4 regions of the Kitasatospora sp. NPDC088548 genome follow, and region 2 is predicted to be linked to each of the others. Evidence: riboswitches for the same ligand, from Rfam matches in the RefSeq annotation. Region 2 holds a riboswitch; each other region holds the start of a gene.

Region 1 (4,744 bases), on a different contig from region 2:
CGCGTACCCGGAGGCCGCCAAGTACGCGCCGGGCGACATCCTCTGACGCCCCGTCTGCACTGACGCCGCGCCTGCGCCGGTGTGCCGTCAGTTCGCCGAGGGCCCTGCCGCCGTTCCGGTGGCGGGGCCCTCGGCCGTTCCGGCGTCGACGTGGCCCGGGTCGAGCGGCGGGGCGTTGGTGCCGCAGGACCACTGGCAGTCCGGCTCGGCCACCGGGCGGTGGTCCTCGGGGGCCAGCACATTGCCCCGGACGGTGGTGACGGCCACCAGCGCGCCGGCGACCAGCAGCCCGGCGCAGATCAGCATCGCGGTGTGGAAGGCCGAGTCCACCGAGGCGGGCACCCGGTAGGCCTCGCCGCTGAGACCGGCCAGGGCGGGCAGGGCGGCGACCGCGAGCAGGCCGGCGGCCCGGGCGGCGGCGTTGTTGACACCGCTGGCGATGCCCGCGTGCCGGACCTCCACCGCCGCCAGCACCGTGGCGGTCAGCGGCGCGACCAGCAGCACCATCCCGCAGCCCAGCACGGTGACGGCGGGCAGCACGTCCGCCCAGTACGAGGCGCCGGGGCCGATCCGCAGCATCAGCAGCACACCGCCCGCGCAGAGCAGCGGACCCACGGTGAGCGGCAGCCGCGGGCCGATCCGCTTGCCGAGCCGCCCGGCGCGTGCCGACAGGGCCAGCATCAGGACGGTGACCGGGATCAGGGACAGCCCGGAGACCAGCGGGGAGAACCCGGAGACCGTCTGCAACTGCACCACCAGGAGGAAGAACACTCCGCTGAAGGCCGCGTACACGCAGAGGGTGACCAGGTTCACCGCGGTGAACAGCCGGGAGGAGAAGAGGCCGAGCGGCAGCATCGGCTCCGGGCTGCGGCGCTCCACCGAGACGAAGGCCGCCCCCAGCAGCAGGCCGGCCACGCCGGTCACCCAGACGGACGCGGACACCCCTCCACCGGCCGCCGTCAGCGCGTAGGTGATCGCGCCCAGGGTCAGGGCGGCGAGCAGTGCGCCGAGGACGTCGAACCGGCCGGTCGCACTCTCGTCCCGGCTCTCCGGCACGTGCCGGGCCGCCACCGCGACCACCAGGACGGCGAGCGGGACGTTCAGCAGGAAGATCCACCGCCAGCCGGGGCCGTCCACCAGCCAGCCGCCGAGGAACGGCCCGACCGCGGCCGACACCCCGCCGAGGCCGGACCAGAGGCCGACCGCCGCCGAGCGGTCGTCCGGGTGGAAGACGGCCTGGAGCATCGCCAGTGAGCCGGGGGTGAGCAGGGCGCCGCCGATGCCCTGCACGGCGCGGGCGATGACCAGCACGCCGATGGTGGGCGCGGCGGCGCAGGCCGCCGAGGCGACCGCGAACCAGACCACGCCGATCAGGAACACCCGGCGGCGGCCGTAGCGGTCGCCGAGCGCGCCGCCGAGCAGGATCAGCCCGGCCAGGGTCAGCAGATAGGCGTTGAGCGTCCATTGCAGGGCGGCGAGGGGGGCGCCCAGATCGGCGCCGATCCGGGGCAGGGCGACGTTCACCACGGTGCCGTCGAGCATCGCCATGCTGGAGCCGAGCACCGTCGCCAGTAGTACCCAGCGACCCTGCGCGGTGCCCAGGCGCAGGGTGCCGGCCTCGGAGGTGGCCACCGCCCGATCGTGCGCCCCGCGGGCCGACGTGACAAGGGTCACCGGGGGGTGTGTCGGCGAATGGCATTCCGTAGGTGATCGCATGCGTACTGACGCGGATATCGGCGGAGTGTCGCCGGGCGGTCGCTCCAGGTCAATGGATTGTGTGCGTACTGTGCAGCCGATCATTCGGAGTGTCACGACGCCTCGGGGCTTTGTGGTGACTTCACGTGATCGACATTGCTTAGCCCGTACGGATGGGTTTTAGTTCAGCGACCGCCCGGCCACGGCCCGGGCGGCCACCGGGTGGAACGCCTAGTCCTGCCGCTGCCCGGTGGTGCGAACTGAACTCTGTACGGCAGGAGCGGGGGACCCAAAGGTAAGTCGCCGGACCGGAATTCACGGTCCGGCTTGGGGTGAAGCCGCATTGCGGCCGGGCAACTCCAGCCCGAACCCGACAGCTCACCTCGTAGGCGTCGGAGAGGAAATCTTCCATGCCCGCACAGGCTCGTCGTATCGCCCTGCCCCGCGCCGCCCGCATCGGTATCGCCACCGCCGTCACCGGCGCCGCTTTCGCCCTTCCGCTGGTGACCGCGATCAGCGCCCAGGCCCACACCGCGCCGGCCGCGAAGCCCCAGCAGAGCAACTCCTCGACCGCCGACGCCGCCCCGGCCGCCGCCCCGCAGCAGGCCGCCCCGGCAGCCGCGCCGGTCGAGCAGAGCTACCAGGTCGTCGGCGGGGACACCCTGTCGAAGATCGCCGACGCCAAGCAGGTCGAGGGTGGCTGGCAGGCGCTGTACGAGCAGAACCGCTCGGTCGTCGGTGCCAACCCGAACCTGATCTTCCCGGGCCAGAAGCTCGCGCTCGGCGCCAAGGCCGCCGCTCCGGCCGAGGCCGCCAAGCCGGCCGCCCCGGTTGCTCCGGCCGCTCCGGCCGCCGCGCCGAAGCCGGTTCAGACCGCCAAGCCGGTCAAGCCCGCCCCGCAGACCCCAGTCCAGACCAAGATCGAGGTCGCCAAGCCCGCCACCCCGGCCCCGGTTACCGTGGCCGGCGTCGCCAGCTACGTCTCCCCGGTCGCCAGCCCGAAGCTCGGCACCGCCTACGGCGTGGCCGGCTCGATGTGGTCCTCCGGCCACCACACCGGCGCCGACTTCGTCGTCTCCACCGGCACCCCGCTGCGCGCCGTCGCGGGCGGCACCGTGGTGAAGGCCGGCAACGGCGGCGCCTACGGCAACGAGGTCGAGATCAAGCTCGCCGACGGCAAGTACGCCCAGTACGCGCACCTGTCCTCGATCGGCGTCAGGATCGGCCAGACCGTCACCGCCGGCCAGCAGATCGGCCTTTCGGGCGCGACCGGCAACGTGACCGGCCCGCACCTGCACTTCGAGATCCGCACCGGTGCGGGGTACGGCACGGACGTCAACCCGATCGCCTACCTGCGGGCGCACGGCGTCGCCATCTGATCGGGCATCAGAACCACCGCTGGGTGCGGGGCGTACGGCCACTCGGGATGGTCATGTCGGGTGACCGCTCGACCGGGTGATCGCCGCACCGACAGTGGCGCCCTGGGCGCGGGACACGCCCAGTCGGCCGGCCCGGCTCGCGAGAAATCCTCTCGCGAGCCGGGCCGGCCGTTTTGGTTTTACGTGACGCCAAGGGAAGTTGACGTCTGGTCAGCCACGTTGACCGGTGGCCTGGTTCAGATCCGGTGGGCGGGCAGCGCGCGGTGCGCGGCGGTCAGCAGCTGGTGTACCCGGTGGCCGAACTCGTCCGCGTCCCGGGCGGGTTCGGGGAAGACCAGACGGACGTCGCGGTGGCCGTGCGGGTGGTCCAGGCGCAGCACCAGGCCGTACCGGTCGAGGGCCAGCGGGCGGATCCCGGGCCGCTCGGCGAGCAGGTCCGGGTCGAGCAGGCGGGTGAGCACGGCGAGCGCGTCCGGGTGGTCGTCGGCGAGGTGGGTGAGCAGGCCGGCCTCGTAGCGGGCGAGCGGGTCGGGCCCGGCGAGGGCGAGGTCGGCGCCGGTCAGCGCGGTGGTGCCGTACGGGGTGGAGAGGACGGCGTGTGCGACGTCCAGGCGCAGGTGGACGCCGAGCCCGTCGTCGGCGAGGTGGGCCAGGTGGAGCCGGCCGGCCAGGGACAGCCGGCCGCGGACGCGGTCGCGGACGGCGACCGGGGCGATGTCGGTGAGGTCCAGGACGACGGCGAGCCCGTCCTGCGCGCGGGTGGCGGCGAGGGTGAGCGGCGCGTCGAGGGGGGCGTGGAGGCGCAGCCGGGAGCCCTGTACCGCGATCGGGGTGTCCAGCTCATGGTGCTCGCCGCAGGCGCGGATCACCACGGAGGAGGTGGCGGTGAGCAGACTGCAGACCCGTTCGGCGGCGGTGGGTTCGGGCGCCTCCGGCGCCTCGGGTGCCGTGGTGTCCACGGGGCTCATGGCTGACCTCCAGTAAGTTAGGTGAGCCTAACCTAATCGTGCCGAGGGGTGCTGGCAAGCGTGGCGTATGTTCACCTAGGCAATATCCGGCGCTTGCAAGTATCTGGATGGTAGACGTATTGTCGGCGCTGGTAGTTGCACATGCAATCGTCTTGGAAAGCAGACTCTCATGCCCCTCGCGCTCCTGGCGCTGGCGATCAGCGCCTTCGGCATCGGCACCACCGAGTTCGTGATCATGGGCCTGCTGCCCGAGGTCGCCGGCGACTTCTCGGTGTCCATCCCCACCGCGGGCCTGCTCATCTCCGGCTACGCGCTCGGCGTCGTGGTGGGCGGACCGCTGCTCACCGTCCTCGGCACCCGGATCCCCCGCAAGGGGATGCTGCTGATGCTGATGGGCCTGTTCATCGCCGGAAACCTGGTCTCCGCCGTGGCGCCCGCCTTCGGCCTGCTGATGGTCGGCCGGATCCTCGCGGCCTTCGCGCACGGCGCGTTCTTCGGGATCGGCTCGGTGGTCGCGGCCGATCTGGTCGCCCCGCAGAAGCGGGCCGGCGCCATCGCCCTGATGTTCACCGGGCTCACCGCCGCCAACGTCCTCGGCGTGCCGATGGGCACCCTGCTCGGCCAGCACTTCGGCTGGCGGTCCACCTTCTACGTGGTCGCGGCGCTCGGCGTGATCGGGTTCGCCGGCATCGCCGCGCTGGT
Region 2 (4,744 bases):
CGTGCCGGATCCGGCCCTCCAGCTGGAACCCGGCCCGGGTGAGCACCCGGCTGGAGGCGGTGTTGTCGACGTCGACCCGGGCGGCCAGCCGGTGCACGCCGAGCGTCCCGAACGCGAGGTCGCAGAGCAGCCCGGTGATCTCGCCCGCGTAGCCGTGGCCCCAGGTGTCGGGGCGCAGCGCGTAGCCGAGGACTGCGGAGCGGTGCTCCCCGAGGGTGAGGGCGGCGCTGCCGATCGGGGCGCCCCCGTCGGCGGGGTCGGCGGAGTCGGTGCCGTCCGCGCGCAGGGTGACGGCGAGCCGGTAGACCGTGCGTTCGTCCCGCAGGGCCTCCTCCAGGTACTGCGCCACCTGATCGGCACAGCTCTCCCGGTCGTACGGTCCGAAGGGGAGGTGGCGGGTGGCGACCGGGTCGCCGAAGACGGCGTACAGCGCCTCGATGTCGCCCGGGGTGTGGTGGAACTCGCGAATGGCCAGCCGGGGGCCGGTGAGTCGTACGGGGACCATGTCCGTCGACCCTACTCCGGCCCGGTCCGTCCGGTGGGCGGCCAGCGGCTACCGTCGAGGCTATGGAAGACGAAGACCTGCGGCTCGCCCCGCGCACCAAGGCCGCCGAACTGCTCGCCTGGGCGGAGGCGGAGGGCCGCGCGCCGGTGGCCGAGGAACCGCTGCGGACGGTGCTGGCGCTGCTGGAGCTGGGCGAGGGCAGGATGCACGACGGCTGGCCGGAGCTGACCTCGAACGCCGTGGAGCAGTTGCTCGTCGAGCGGCTCTACCTGTACGTCCAGCCCGCGCCGGAGGAGGATCCGCTGGCGTACGGCGAGGCGGTGCGGCTGCTGATCGACCGCCAGCGGGCGGCGAAGCGGCTGAACGCCAAGCGGCAGGAGCGGCTGCACGCGGAGGCCGAGTGGCAGGGCGAGGTGGCGGCCGGCCTGCTGCGGCGGGCGGACCTGGTGACCTGGCCCCGGCTGTACACGCTGCTGCTGCACGCCTACGGGGTGGACGTCGCGGACGAGGCGGCGGTGCGGGCCTGGCTGGAGGGGTTCCGGGAGCTGGCGGAGGAGGACCGGCTGGCCGCGTTCGCGGCGCTGGAGCCGGCCGGCTGGGTGGACGAGACGGCCGGTGAGGGCTGGGGCCCGGCCCGGGTGCTCACGGTCGGGATGGCCACCGACGGCGCCCGGCGGCTGCTGGAGCAGGGCCTGATGCGGCGCAGCTACCGCAACCTGGCGGAGCTGACCGCGCTCGGCCGGCCGATGCCGGACGAGCTGACCGGGGACTTCGGGGCGTTCGAGGAGGCGGCCGCCGAGGCGGCGCTGGAGCTGGCCGGCCGGTGGACGGTGCCGGGGCTGCCGCGGCTGCTGGTGGCGGAGTTCCCGGACCTGGCGCCGGAGCCGGGGCAGGAGGAGATCGACGCGTACCTGGCCGGGCTGCCCGACGGGGCCTGAGCCCTCCGGGTCCTGGAACGCGGAGGTGCCCCGGCCGCTGCTCGGACCGGGGCGCCTCCGGGGCGTCAGGGGGTGATGCCGCGCTGCTCGAACCAGGTCTCCGGGTCGACCGGGGCCCCGCCGCCGGGGCGGACCTCCAGGTGCAGGTGCGGGCCGGTGACGTTGCCGGTGGCGCCGACCTTGCCGATCTGCTGGCCGGGGACGACCTTGCCGGTGCCCTTGATGATCGAGGAGAGGTGGCAGTACCAGATCTCGGTGCCGTCGGGCAGCGTCTCGACGATCCGGTAGCCGTACGAGCCGGACCAGCCGGCCGAGGTGATGGTGCCCTGGCCGACGGCGTAGACCGGGGTACCGGTGGAGGCCGCGAAGTCCAGGCCGGTGTGCAGGTGGGCCCAGTAGGAGGCGCTCTGGCCGTAGTGGGCGGAGAGGTTGTAGTCGCGCACCGGCAGGTTGATGGCGGCGAGCTTGGCCCTCTCGGCCTCCTCGGCGGCCCGCTTGGCCTCCGCCTGCTGGGCGGCGCGCTTGGCCTCGGCCTCCTGGGCGGCCTGGACGCGGGCGTTCTCCTCGGCGGCGGTGCGCTGGCTGTCGGCCTGCTGCTGGATGCGGGCGGCGAGCGCGAGGCCGGGGTCGGCGGAGAGGGCGACCGGGGTCTCGTCCGGGGCCTCGATGGCCGGCGCGGCGGCCGGGGTGGCGGAGGCGAAGCCGGTGGCGCCGAGGGTGGCGGCCACGGCGGTGACGCCGAGCAGTGGAGCGGTGCCGCGGGCCTGGCGCGGCATCCGGTGCCGGTTGGCGTCGGCGGGCTGCGGGCCGGTCTCGTCCGCGGGGCCGCCGTAGCCGCCCTCGTGGGCGGCGGGCCGCGGGTGGTCGAGCAGCTGGGTGCCGGCGGCGGAGCCGGGCAGGTGTGCCGGAGAGTACGTCGACGCCACGGAGGCGCGCTCCTTTCCTTCCTTCGCGCCTACCGGGTTAGCTGACGGGTTCGGAGCAGGAAGGTCTCCTACGGCTGGGCCTGGGCCCGGCCGATTCACCCCAAGGAACGTGGTTCCCCGGCTCCCTGACCTGCCCGGGGGCGGGTCGTCGGGATTAGGCGACGGCGCACGGTGCCGTCTGGGTACGGCGTTGACAACCGCGCTGCGTTATCAAACGTTAATCCTAGGCGCCCCTGATTCCAAGCCATCCGTTCGGGACAACCGGATACAGCACGGGCACCACGCGACCCGATGGGCGTTTTGGGACGATTGACGACAACTGACACTACCGAACGTGATTGGACGTCAACGAACGACCCCCCATTTGAGTAGTTCTACTCATGTGCGTCCGCTCGGGGCGCCGCCATCCTGACGCCATGAACGCACCGATGCAGTCCCGCACCACGGCCGCGTACCACGTCCAGGCCGTGCTCTCCTTCGCCCTGTCCGCCGCCGCCCTCGCGATCGGGATCGCCTACCTCCCGGTCGGGGGGTGGACCAGGGCCTTCCTCGGACTCGGCCTGCTCTACACCGTCACCTCCTCGTTCACCCTGGCCAAGGTGGTCCGGGACAAGCAGGAGACCAGCGAGATCGTCACCCGGGTGGACCAGGCCCGGCTGGAGAAGCTGCTCAGCGAGCACGACCCGTTCAAGGTGGAAGGGATCTGAGCGGGCACCACGGAACGGGCACCTCCGAAGCCGTCGCACATCGATAGCTTGACGGCTAAGGCTATTAGCCTTAGCTTTATGGCTATCGGCAGCACCGCCGATGACACGCCCCGGCGGCCCGAGGAGACCCACGATGTCCGGCATCACCACCCCCACCACCCAGTACCTCGACGTCCCCGGCGGCCGGCTGGCCTTCGACGACACCGGGCGGGGCGACGGCACCCCGGTCGTCCTGCTCCCCGGGATGCTCGACAGCCGGGCCGCGTACCGGCACCTGCGACCGCTGCTGGTGGCCGCCGGCCGCCGGGTGATCACCATGGACCTGCGCGGCTTCGGCGAGTCCTCGATCGCCTGGGACGACTACTCGCCCGCCGCGGTCGCCACCGACGTCATCGCCCTGCTCGACCACCTCGGCATCCGGAGCGCCGTGCTGGCCGGCAACTCGTACACCGGCGCCACCGTGGTCAAGGCCGCCGGGGACGCACCCGAGCGGGTCGCCGGGATCGTCCTGCTGAACGCCTTCGTCGAGAACCCGCCGCCGAACCTGATGCAGCGCGCCGTGTTCGGCCTGATGGGCCCGCTGCTGACCTACGTCCCCGCCTCCTGGGGCCTCTACCACCGCAAGATGGCGTTCCCGACCGCCAAGCCGGCCGACTTCGACGCCTACGTGGACGGCCTGGTCGCCGCGCTGCGCACGCCCGGCCGCCGGACCGCCGTCCGGGGCCAGCTCCGCGGGGACTCGTCGCCGGTCGGCTGGACCGCCGCGGTGCGGTGCCCGGCGCTGGTCGTGATGGGCGCCAAGGACCCCGACTTCCCGAACCCGGAGCTGGTCGCCGACCGGCAGACGGCCGCGCTCGGGGCCCGCAAGGTGATGATCGAGGGCGCCGGGCACTACCCGATGGCCGACCACCCGCAGGCCACCGCCGACGCGCTGCTGCCCTTCCTCGCCGAACTCTCCTGAGCCCCGGCCCCCGCACCGCACGCCCCTGCCCCGCCCCACGAACCCCCGGAGACCGCACGTGCCCCGAGTAGGACTGACCCCCGACCAGGTCGTCGGCCACGCCCTCGCCCTCATCGACGAGCAGGGCCCCGAGGCCCTCACCCTGGCCGCCGTCGCCAGCCGGGCCGGCGTGGCCACCCCCTCGCTGTACAAGCACGTCAGCGGCGGCCTCGCCGAGCTGCGCCGGCTGGTCGCCGTCCGGGTCACCGAGGAACTGGCCGACCGCCTCGCCGAGGCCGCCCTCGGCCGCGGCGGCGACGACGCGGTGGCCGCCGTCCTGCGGGCCTACCACGCCTACGCCACCGAGCACCCGCACCGCTACAACGCGCTGCCGCAGGCCCCCCGGCCGGACGACGACCTGACCCGGGCGGCCGGCCGGCTGGTCGGGGTGATCGTCGCGGTGCTCCGCGAGTACGGGCTGGACGGCCCCGAGGCGATCCACGCCGCCCGCACCGTCCGCTCGGTGGCCCATGGCTTCGCCTCGCTCTCCATCGGCGGTGGCTTCCAGCTCGCGGAGGACCTCTCGGTCACCCAGGACCGTCTGATCGCGGTCCTCACCAGCGGCCTCCGCGACTGGCCGAAGGCCTGACGGGGCCGTCCGCGCGGGGGCGGACGGCCCCCGCTCCGCGCCACCCCCGACCCACCCGTTCGCACCCGCACGATGCCCC
Region 3 (4,744 bases), on a different contig from region 2:
CGGCGTTCCACTGCGGTTGCGCCGTACCGCCGCCGTCCGCCTTCCGCACCTGGAGCGCCTCGGAGCGCCCGGCCCGGCGCAGCACGATGCTCCTGGGCGGCGCCGACTCCGGGTCCATCCAGAGCTCGTTGCCGCCGAACTCGCAGTCCAGCACGGCCATATCGTCCGGTTTGCCGTCCGCGGCGGCGCGGAAGGCGACCCCGGCCTTCCGGTAGCCGGTGAACCGGCTGCGGCTGAACGTGACGGCCTCCCCGGCGAGTTCGTGCCCGGCGGCGTCGATCAGCAGCCCGTCGAAGAGGCTGCCCTTGTCCCGGCCGAGCGCGTGCGGGGCCACTCCCCCGGCGGCGTTGCCGTACAGCACGCTCGCGGTGTAGTCGAAGTCGTTGAGGTAGGCGCCGTGTTCGATGCCCCGGCCGCCGTTGTGGTAGGCCGCGAACTCGGTGACCACATGGTGATGCCGGGCGTTCAGCCAGACGAAGGTGCCGTCCTGCAGGTTGTTGTGGGCCAGGCAGCGCTGGAAGGTCCACACCCCCTCGCTGTTCTCCGGCCACTCGTGGCCGGAGGCGCCGGTGGAGCCCTGGACGCCGACGGCCACGCAGTCCACCGCCCGGCCGCCGGTGCCCGCGCCGAGGTTGAACCCCGTCAGGCGGTAGGCGCGCGGGTTGGGTTCGAGCCGGGTGCGGGAGGCCACGCAGGACTCGTGGACGATGTCGTCGGACGGGCGCTGCGGGGTACGGGTGTCCGGCGGGCCGTCCCACCAGGCGGCGTCCTCCCAGGTGTCGTGGCTGACGCAGCTGCGGAAGGTGATGCCGTGGCTGGCGTGCGGCACGAAGGCGTGGCTGCCCGCGTCGCGGACCACCACGCCCTCGACGACGGTGCCCCGGGTGGTGTCGCCGAGCATGTGGAAGTGCAGCCCGTACCGGCCGAGCACGGGCGCGGTGACGGGGACGGTGCCGTCCTGGCCCTTCCAGGTCTCCTCGGTGTCGGCGCGCGGACCCACCCAGCGCAGTGCGGCGTGCCGTACGTCGGCGGGCCGGGAGCCGGTGACGTGGACGTGCGCGCGGCCCTTCGCGGTGCCCTCGACCCGGACGCCGCAGGTCACGTTGAGCAGTTCGGCGCCGACGGTGACGCCCCCTCCGGCGGTCACCCGGGGGTGGGCGTACTTCAGCGGGGAGTCCAGGGTGACGGTGGATCCGCTGACGGACCGGACGGTGACCAGGTCGTAGCGGGCGGAGAAGTCCTCGGCGTCGGGCGGGCCGGTCGGGGTGACGGCCAGTTCGTCGCCGGGCAGCCAGCCGGTGGGCTCGGCGGCCAGGCCGATGGAGGTGTCACCGGCCCGCAGCTCGCGGTCGGCGCGGACCCAGGCGGTCTTGGCCGCGCCGTCCAGCCGCAGGTAGCCGGCGCCGGTCACCCAGAGCCCGGTGTCGGTGTCGGTGTCGGTGTCGGTGTCGACCACCTTGGCGCCGTCGCCCTGGAAGCGCCGCTCGTCCACGGACGGGAAGCGGACGGTGTGCACGGCGGCGCCCTCGGGGGCGAGTGCCAGGGTGCCGCGGATCTCGACGTTGCCGTCCGAGGCGAGGGTGAGGGTGCGGTCGGCGGCGAAGGTGAGTGCGCCGGTCGGCTCGACCAGCAGCGAGCCCACGGTGGCATCGGTGTCGAGGAGCACCCGGTCGGCGATCCGGACGGCGCTCCGCGGGCCGGGTACCGCACCGCCCCAGCCGGCCGGGTCGGACCAGCGGCGGCCGGCCAGGTCGACGGTCGGTGCGGCGGCGGGCCCGGCCCCGGAGGTGCCGACGGGCGGCGGCCCGGCGGGCCGGTGGTCCATGCCCGCGCCCTCGGCGGGGGCCGCGGCGGCGTCGGTGGGGCCGTCCGGGGCCACGGGCATACCGGGCATGCCGGTGGCCGCGACGGGCTGCGTCCGCCCGGTCAGCGAGCGCCGCAGGATCTCCTCGCCGCCGACCGCGGCGAACACCGTGCCGACCGCCGGCCAGCGCCGCATCGTCCGGCGGCGTACGGGAGTTCGGGGCCGTTCGGGCGATATGTCCACTCTGCGGCGTTTTGCCCGGCGGTGCACCCCCCGAGGCCTGACGGTCGGGCGCCCGGCACGCGGGTCCTCGTCCTTGGCCATCACCGCGCAGCCCTCCCGCCGGACGGCCGCGTCGGTACTGACGTCCTGAAGCACAGGCAGTTGGGTCCGGCCGCAGGGGCGTTGCCGAAAATCGGTCATTTCTGATCATGGTGGACAGCCAATCAACCCCTCACCCGTAAACCGTGACGGACATCACACATGTTTGCGGTTTGAACGGGAGTCTGCTTAACGTGCTCCCCGTTCGTGGCTACACGAACCCAGCCCATCCGCAACGCCGAGTCCTGCCGTCGGTTGTGCTGGCAGCGCAGAAACGCACCACGGCAGGAGCGGGGGACCCACAGGTAAGTCGCCCCGGACCGGTTCCCGAAACCGGTTCAGGGCTAGGGGTGAAGCCGCGCCAAGGCGCGGCCGGGCAACTCCAGCCCGAATCCGACAGCTCACCTCGCAGGCGTGGGAGAGGATCGCGTCTTCATGCTGCCCGTCAACGGCACCAGTCTGCCCCGTCGCGCCCGCCGCCTGATCGCCGCCGTCGGCGTCGCGGGTGTCGGCCTGACCGTCCCGTGCCTCACCACCGGCACCGCCTCCGCCGCCCCGGTCGCCACCTGGGACAAGGTCGCCCAGTGCGAGAGCGGTGGCAACTGGGCCATCAACACCGGCAACGGCTTCTACGGCGGCCTGCAGTTCACCTCCAGCACCTGGGCCGCCTTCGGCGGTACCGCGTACGCCCCGCAGGCCCACCAGGCCACCAAGGACCAGCAGATCGCGGTCGCCGAGAAGGTCCTCGCCTCGCAGGGCCCCGGCGCCTGGCCCGTCTGCTCCGTCCAGGCCGGCCTGACCAAGGGCGGCACCCCGGCCGCCGTCGACACCTCGGCCGCCACCAAGCCGGCCGCCACCAAGCCGGCTGCCCCGGCCGCCACCCCCGCGCCGAAGCCCGCCCCGCAGGCCCCCGCGCAGACCCCGGCCCCGGCGAAGAGCCAGGCCCCCGCCGACTCCGCCCAGGCCAAGGGCGGCAGCCAGGCCCAGCCGACCGACTACACCGTCATCGCGGGCGACTGGCTCTCCTCCATCGCCGACAAGAACAACGTCCAGGGCGGCTGGGAGCGGCTGTACGAGCTGAACCGCGGCACCCTGACCCAGGGTCCGCACGTCATCTACCCGGGCCAGCAGCTCGCCCTGGGCAAGGGCGGCCAGGCCCAGCAGTCCGGCCAGGGCGCCACCGGCGCCTCCACCGGCAAGCCGGCCGCGCAGACCCCGGCCCAGACCCCGGCCGCGCAGACCCCGGCCGCGCAGGCCCCCGCCGCCAAGCCCGCCGCCAAGCCGGTCGCCAAGCCCGCCGCCCCGGCGCAGACCCAGGCCCCGGCGCAGACCGCCACCGGCAGCATGGCCGCCGCCGTCTCCTTCGCCCAGTCGAAGGTCGGTCAGGCCTACATCTACGGCGGCACCGGCAACGGCGGCTGGGACTGCTCCGGTCTGACCCAGGCCGCGCTGCGCGCCGCGGGCGTCTCCGTCCCGCGCGTCGCCGCCGACCAGGCCGCCGCCAGCACCCACGTCTCGCTGGACAGCCTGCTCCCGGGCGACCTGCTGTTCTGGTCCAACAACGGCAAGGACTCCGGCGTCTACCACGTCGCGATCTACATCGGCGGCGGGAAGTACGTCGAGGCCGCCAACCCGAGCTCGGGCGTGCGGACCCAGACCGTCGCCAACTGGGCCCCGGACTTCGCCGGCCGGGTCTGACCCGCCGGGCGTGCCCGGCACGCCCCCGACCCCGAGGCCCCCGGGGAGAGTCTGGTCGCTCTCCCCGGGGGCCTCGGCCTGTCTCCCCCGGCCGTCGCGCACCGGCCGGGTACCGGCGGGGCCACCGGTGGTCAACGCGGGCGCCGGCAGGGCATGCTGCTGCTCCGTACCCGAGGAGGAGTCACATGGCCCAGGTCACCGTCACGCTCGACGCCGATCTCGCCATCGACGCGATGACGCTCTCCGGCACCACGAACCCGCAGGACGCCGTCGAACTGGTCCCGCGCGACCACCTCGCCCGGGGCCGGCGCACCGGGACCCGGACCGGCGACGCCGCCGACGGACAGCGGGTGAACCAGGAGCGCCCCACCGTCCAGGAGGGCTGAGCGCGGCACGGCCGGGGCCCCCGGGGAGCGTTCGCTCCCCGGGGGCCCCGGCACCGGTTCACCGCGGGCAGGCCCCGGTGGAGCCGCGCATCACCAGCTCCGGCTGGAACATGAACTCCCCGCGCTGGGCGGCGTTCGCACCGACCTCCTCCAGCAGGGCGTCGACGGCGGCGGTGGCCATCGCCTCGACCGGCTGGCGGATGGTGGTGAGCGGCGGCTCGGTGAAGGCGATCAGCGGCGAGTCGTCGAAGCCGACCACCGAGACGTCCTGCGGGACGGCCAGGCCCCGCTGACGCACCGCGCGGATCGCGCCGAGCGCCATCATGTCGCTGCCGCAGACGATCGCCGTGCAGCCCTTGTCGAGCAGCGCGCCGGCCGCCGCGTGCCCGCCCTCCACGCTGAACAGCGTGTGGTGGACGAGGTCCTCGGCCTCCTCCTGGGTCTTGCCGAGCACCGCCCGCATGGCCGCCGTGAAGCCCTCGATCTTGCGCAGCACCGGTACGTACCGCCGCTGCCCGACCGCCAGGCCGATCCG
Region 4 (4,744 bases), on a different contig from region 2:
CGGCCGGCGCTGCGGCGGGACGACCTCACCGATCGCCTCGCCGACCAGGGCGAGCAGCTCGGCGAGCCGTTCCAGGTCGAGGTGGTCGGGCAGCTCGGCGAGCGAGATGATCCGCTCGCCGTCCGGACCGGCCACACAGAACAGGTCGATCGGGCCGAGGTGCTTCTCGGCGGTGTCGACCAGGGCGGCGATGTCGCTCGGGCGGTGGATGTCGCCGCAGACGCCGACGACCGGGCAGCCCGGCCGGTCGAGCTCGGCGGCGAGGTCCTCGGCGATGCCGACCCGCAGGTCGGCGACGAGCACCCCGGAGGCGCCGGCGGAGGTGAAGCGGCGGGCGAGGTCGGCACCCGACCCGCCGTCGAGTACGGCGATGACCACGACTGCCCCGGCTACCCGCATGGTGCGCTCCTTCCAGTGGACGGCACCGCACCGTCGCCCACATTTTTTCGTTGGAGGATCGTAGGCACGTCCTGACCCTCCGCAACAGGGATTACCCCTCAGGTGACCAGGCTCACGCCTGCCGGGCCGGACTTACCCACCGGATACGGTCGTCCCATGCCAGTTCAGCCCGATTCCGCCCGCCCGCCGCTTTTCACCTGGGAGTTCGCCGCCGACCCGTACCCCGCGTACGCGTGGCTGCGCGAGCACGCGCCGGTGCACCGCACCACCCTGCCGAGCGGGGTGGAGGCCTGGCTGGTGACCAGGTACGCGGACGCCCGGCAGGCGCTCGCCGACGGCAGGCTCTCCAAGAACCCCGCCCACCACAGCGGGCAGGCGCACCGCACCGGCCGGGTGGGCATTCCGGGGGAGCGGCAGGCCGATCTGATGACGCACCTGCTGAACATCGACCCGCCGGACCACACCCGGCTGCGCCGGCTGGTGTCGAAGGCGTTCACGCCGCGCCGGGTGGCCGAGTTCGAGCCGCGGGTGCAGCAGCTCACCGACCGGCTGATCGACGGCTTCGCGGAGCGCGGCTCGGCGGACCTGATCCACGAGTTCGCCTTCCCGCTGCCCATCTACGCGATCTGCGACCTGCTCGGCGTGCCGTCCGAGGACCAGGACGACTTCCGGGACTGGGCGGGCATGATGATCCGCCACGGCGGCGGTCAGCGCGGTGGCGTCGGGCGCGCGGTACGGAAGATGCGGGCGTATCTGCTGGAGCTGATCCACCGCAAGCGGGCCGACCTCGGCGACGACCTGATCTCCGGTCTGATCCGGGCCAGTGACCACGGCGAGCACCTGACCGAGAACGAGGCCGCGGCGATGGCCTTCATCCTGCTCTTCGCCGGCTTCGAGACGACCGTCAACCTGATCGGCAACGGCACCTACGCGCTGCTGCGCAACCCCGGCCAGCGGGCCCTGCTGCAGGACTCGATCGTCCGCGGCGAGACCGCGCTGCTGGAGACCGGCATCGAGGAACTCCTGCGCTACGACGGCCCGGTGGAGCTGGCCACCTGGCGGTTCGCCACCACCCCGCTGACCATCGGCGGGGTGGACATCCCGGTCGGTGACCCGGTGCTGGTGGTGCTCGCGGCGGCGGACCGGGACCCGGCGCGGTTCTCCGACGAGAACACCCTCGACCTGGCCCGGACGGACAACCCGCACCTCGGCTTCGGGCACGGCATCCACTACTGCATCGGCGCCCCGCTGGCCCGGTTGGAGGGCCGGGCCGCACTGGCCACGCTGCTCTCCCGGCTGCCCGATCTGCGGCTTGCCGAAAGCCCGGAGAATCTGCGGTGGCGCGGTGGTCTGATCATGCGTGGACTTCGTGAACTGCCGGTCGAATTCACCCCGGAGAGGCCGTCGTCCGAGACCGTCGACTGAGGTTTCCGGCGCGTCAGTCGGGTGCCGTCGACCCGCTCCACGTGGCCTGAATCACCATTAAACCGGACATAGCACCTCGGTTGGTAGGCGCATGACCACGGGCCGTAATTTATGTGTGATGTGGGCGATATGAGCTTGTGATTGATGTGATGATCTGTCTAACCTCCCTGGAGTCCGCTGCTGCGGACCTCGTGCGCGGGACGCCGAATCCTGCCCGCCGCGTCACGGGAAATCGACCAGAACCCTTGGGCAGGGGCGGGGGAACCAGGTTTGTTGCCGTCCCCCACGGCTTGGGGTGAAGCCGCCCGCGCGGGCCGAGACGTTCCGCGTGACGCGGCCGGGCCACCTCCCGGTCCGAACCCGACAGCTCACCTCGCAGGCGTGCGGAGAGGGACATCTTCATGCTGTTCGTTGGAACTGGCCGTCACCGTCGTCGTACCCAGGCCGAGAAGGCCATCGCCGTCGCCGGTGTGGCCGGCGTCGGACTCGCGATGCCGCTCCTCACCGCCTCCGGTGCCTCGGCCGCCCCCGCCTCCACCTGGGACGCGGTCGCCCAGTGCGAGAGCGGCGGCAACTGGAGCATCAACACGGGCAACGGCTTCTACGGCGGCCTGCAGTTCACCTCCAGCACCTGGAAGGCGTACGGCGGCAACGCGTACGCCGCGCAGGCCAACCAGGCCAGCAAGGCCCAGCAGATCTCGGTCGCGGAGAAGGTCCTCGCCTCGCAGGGGCCGGGCGCCTGGCCGGTCTGCTCCCAGAAGGCCGGCCTGACCAAGGGCGGCGCCCCGGCCGCGGTCGACACATCCGCCGCCAAGCCCGCCGCGCCGAAGCCGGCCCAGCCGAAGCCGGTTCAGCAGCAGGCCCAGAAGCCCGCGCAGAAGCCCGTCCAGCAGCAGGCCCCGCAGCCGGCCGCGAAGCCCGCCCAGCCCGCGCAGCAGAACACCCAGGCCCCGGGCTTCTCCGGCAAGGCCGGCTGGGACGCCGACGCGAAGGTGTACTGGTACCAGAACAACGGTGCCTGGTACTGGACCAGCCACCAGAGCGTCTACCAGCAGTACGCCGGCCAGGCCGCGAGCCAGGACTTCCGCCCGGCGGCCGCCCAGAGCGCCCCGGCCGCCGCGCCGAAGAGCGGTCACGGCTACACCGTCCAGTCCGGCGACACGCTGTCCACCATCGCCGCCGCCCAGGGCGTCTCCGGCGGCTGGCAGGCGCTGTACGACGGCAACCGCGGCACCGTCGGCGGCAACCCGAACCTGATCGTCCCCGGCCAGGTGCTCACCCTCGGCTGAGTCCCGCACCGGGCGACAGCGGGCGAAGGGGGCCGGATTCGGCCCCCTTCGCCCGCTTCCGGCCCCGTCCATGGGGCAACCAGGTGAACTACCGGTGGGTAGGCAGGCCACACGCTGAGACGGGACCGAGGTCAGCGTGGCCCTGAGAGCCCGTGCGGTTAGGCTCTGGTCGTAACGACTCCGCAATTGTCCCGCCGACATCATCACCGTCAGCCGGACCCCTGCTTCCGCTAGGAGATGCCTCGTGCCGTCCATCGATGTCGTCGTAGCCCGTGAGATTCTCGACTCGCGTGGGAACCCCACGGTCGAGGTCGAGGTCGGCCTCGACGACGGCAGCACCGGCCGTGCCGCTGTCCCGTCGGGTGCCTCGACCGGCGCCTTCGAGGCGCTGGAGCTTCGCGACGGTGACAAGAACCGCTACTTCGGCAAGGGCGTGGAGAAGGCCGTTCTGGCCGTCATCGAGCAGATCGGCCCGGAGCTGGTCGGCTACGACGCCACCGAGCAGCGCCTGATCGACCAGGCCATGCTCGACCTGGACGCCACCCCGGACAAGTCCTCGCTCGGCGCCAACGCCATCCTGGGCGTCTCGCTGGCCGTCGCGCACGCCGCCGCCGAGGCCAGCGACCTGCCGCTGTTCCGCTACCTGGGCGGCCCGAACGCGCACGTCCTGCCGGTCCCGATGATGAACATCCTCAACGGCGGCTCGCACGCGGACTCCAACGTCGACATCCAGGAGTTCATGATCGCCCCGATCGGCGCGGAGTCCTTCTCCGAGGCCGTCCGCTGGGGCGTCGAGGTCTACCACACCCTCAAGGGCGTGCTGAAGGAGCGCGGCCTGTCCACCGGCCTCGGTGACGAGGGCGGCTTCGCGCCGAACCTGGACAGCAACCGCGAGGCCCTGGACCTCATCGTCGAGGCCATCCAGAAGGCCGGCTACGTGCCCGGCAAGGACATCGCGCTCGCCCTGGACGTCGCCGCCTCCGAGTTCCACGAGGACGGCGCCTACCAGTTCGAGGGCAAGGCGCTCTCGGCCAACGAGCTCATCGAGTACTACGCCGAGCTGGTCGCCGCCTACCCGCTGGTCTCCATCGAGGACCCGCTGGACGAGTCGGACTGGGACGGCTGGAAGGCCATGACCGTCAAGCTGGGCGACAAGGTCCAGCTGGTCGGCGACGACCTGTTCGTCACCAACCCGGTCCGCCTGGCCAAGGGCATCGAGACCGCCACCGCCAACGCGCTGCTGGTGAAGGTGAACCAGATCGGCTCGCTGACCGAGACCCTGGACGCCGTCGAGCTGGCCCAGCGCAACGGCTACCGCTGCATGATGTCGCACCGCTCCGGTGAGACCGAGGACGTCACCATCGCCGACCTGGCCGTCGCCACCAACTGCGGCCAGATCAAGACCGGCGCCCCGGCCCGCTCCGAGCGCGTCGCCAAGTACAACCAGCTGCTGCGCATCGAGGAGATCCTCGACGACGCCGCCGAGTACGCCGGCCGCGGCGCCTTCCCGCGCTTCAAGCACGAGGGCTGAGCCCTTCCGGCCCGGTCCCTCGGCCGTCCGGTAGCGCACGCCTGACCGGTGCCCCGCCGTTCACCCCGTAGGGTGGACGGCGGGGCACCGTCGCGACCAG

The links. A riboswitch is a leader RNA that binds a small molecule or an ion and turns the genes downstream of it on or off. The one in region 2 is predicted to bind cyclic di-AMP.
Region 1: linked by a shared signal. The riboswitch ahead of ACIP82_RS05635 (peptidoglycan DD-metalloendopeptidase family protein) and the one ahead of ACIP82_RS27595 (M23 family metallopeptidase) in region 2 are both predicted to bind cyclic di-AMP.
Region 3: linked by a shared signal. The riboswitch ahead of ACIP82_RS00075 (transglycosylase family protein) and the one ahead of ACIP82_RS27595 (M23 family metallopeptidase) in region 2 are both predicted to bind cyclic di-AMP.
Region 4: linked by a shared signal. The riboswitch ahead of ACIP82_RS26860 (transglycosylase family protein) and the one ahead of ACIP82_RS27595 (M23 family metallopeptidase) in region 2 are both predicted to bind cyclic di-AMP.

What each region holds. Positions count from the first base shown of each region.
Region 1 covers NZ_JBIVMI010000003.1:36,624-41,367, forward strand. The annotation lists gene purB (adenylosuccinate lyase) at 1-46, shown strand, start outside; gene ACIP82_RS05630 (MFS transporter) at 88-1,548, opposite strand; cyclic di-AMP (ydaO/yuaA leader) riboswitch at 1,944-2,102, shown strand; gene ACIP82_RS05635 (peptidoglycan DD-metalloendopeptidase family protein) at 2,106-3,074, shown strand; gene ACIP82_RS05640 (DUF2470 domain-containing protein) at 3,311-4,042, opposite strand; gene ACIP82_RS05645 (MFS transporter) at 4,212-4,744, shown strand, end outside.
Region 2 covers NZ_JBIVMI010000025.1:24,062-28,805, forward strand. The annotation lists gene ACIP82_RS27585 (GNAT family N-acetyltransferase) at 1-505, opposite strand, end outside; gene ACIP82_RS27590 (hypothetical protein) at 568-1,443, shown strand; gene ACIP82_RS27595 (M23 family metallopeptidase) at 1,509-2,369, opposite strand; cyclic di-AMP (ydaO/yuaA leader) riboswitch at 2,382-2,540, opposite strand; gene ACIP82_RS27600 (YiaA/YiaB family inner membrane protein) at 2,786-3,076, shown strand; gene ACIP82_RS27605 (alpha/beta hydrolase) at 3,210-4,037, shown strand; gene ACIP82_RS27610 (TetR/AcrR family transcriptional regulator) at 4,096-4,665, shown strand.
Region 3 covers NZ_JBIVMI010000001.1:12,805-17,548, forward strand. The annotation lists gene ACIP82_RS00070 (hypothetical protein) at 1-1,999, opposite strand, end outside; cyclic di-AMP (ydaO/yuaA leader) riboswitch at 2,383-2,553, shown strand; gene ACIP82_RS00075 (transglycosylase family protein) at 2,540-3,823, shown strand; gene ACIP82_RS00080 (hypothetical protein) at 4,009-4,209, shown strand; gene ACIP82_RS00085 (LacI family DNA-binding transcriptional regulator) at 4,268-4,744, opposite strand, start outside.
Region 4 covers NZ_JBIVMI010000024.1:6,838-11,581, reverse strand. The annotation lists gene ACIP82_RS26870 (SDR family NAD(P)-dependent oxidoreductase) at 1-399, opposite strand, end outside; gene ACIP82_RS26865 (cytochrome P450) at 556-1,824, shown strand; cyclic di-AMP (ydaO/yuaA leader) riboswitch at 2,049-2,220, shown strand; gene ACIP82_RS26860 (transglycosylase family protein) at 2,226-3,113, shown strand; gene eno (phosphopyruvate hydratase) at 3,358-4,644, shown strand.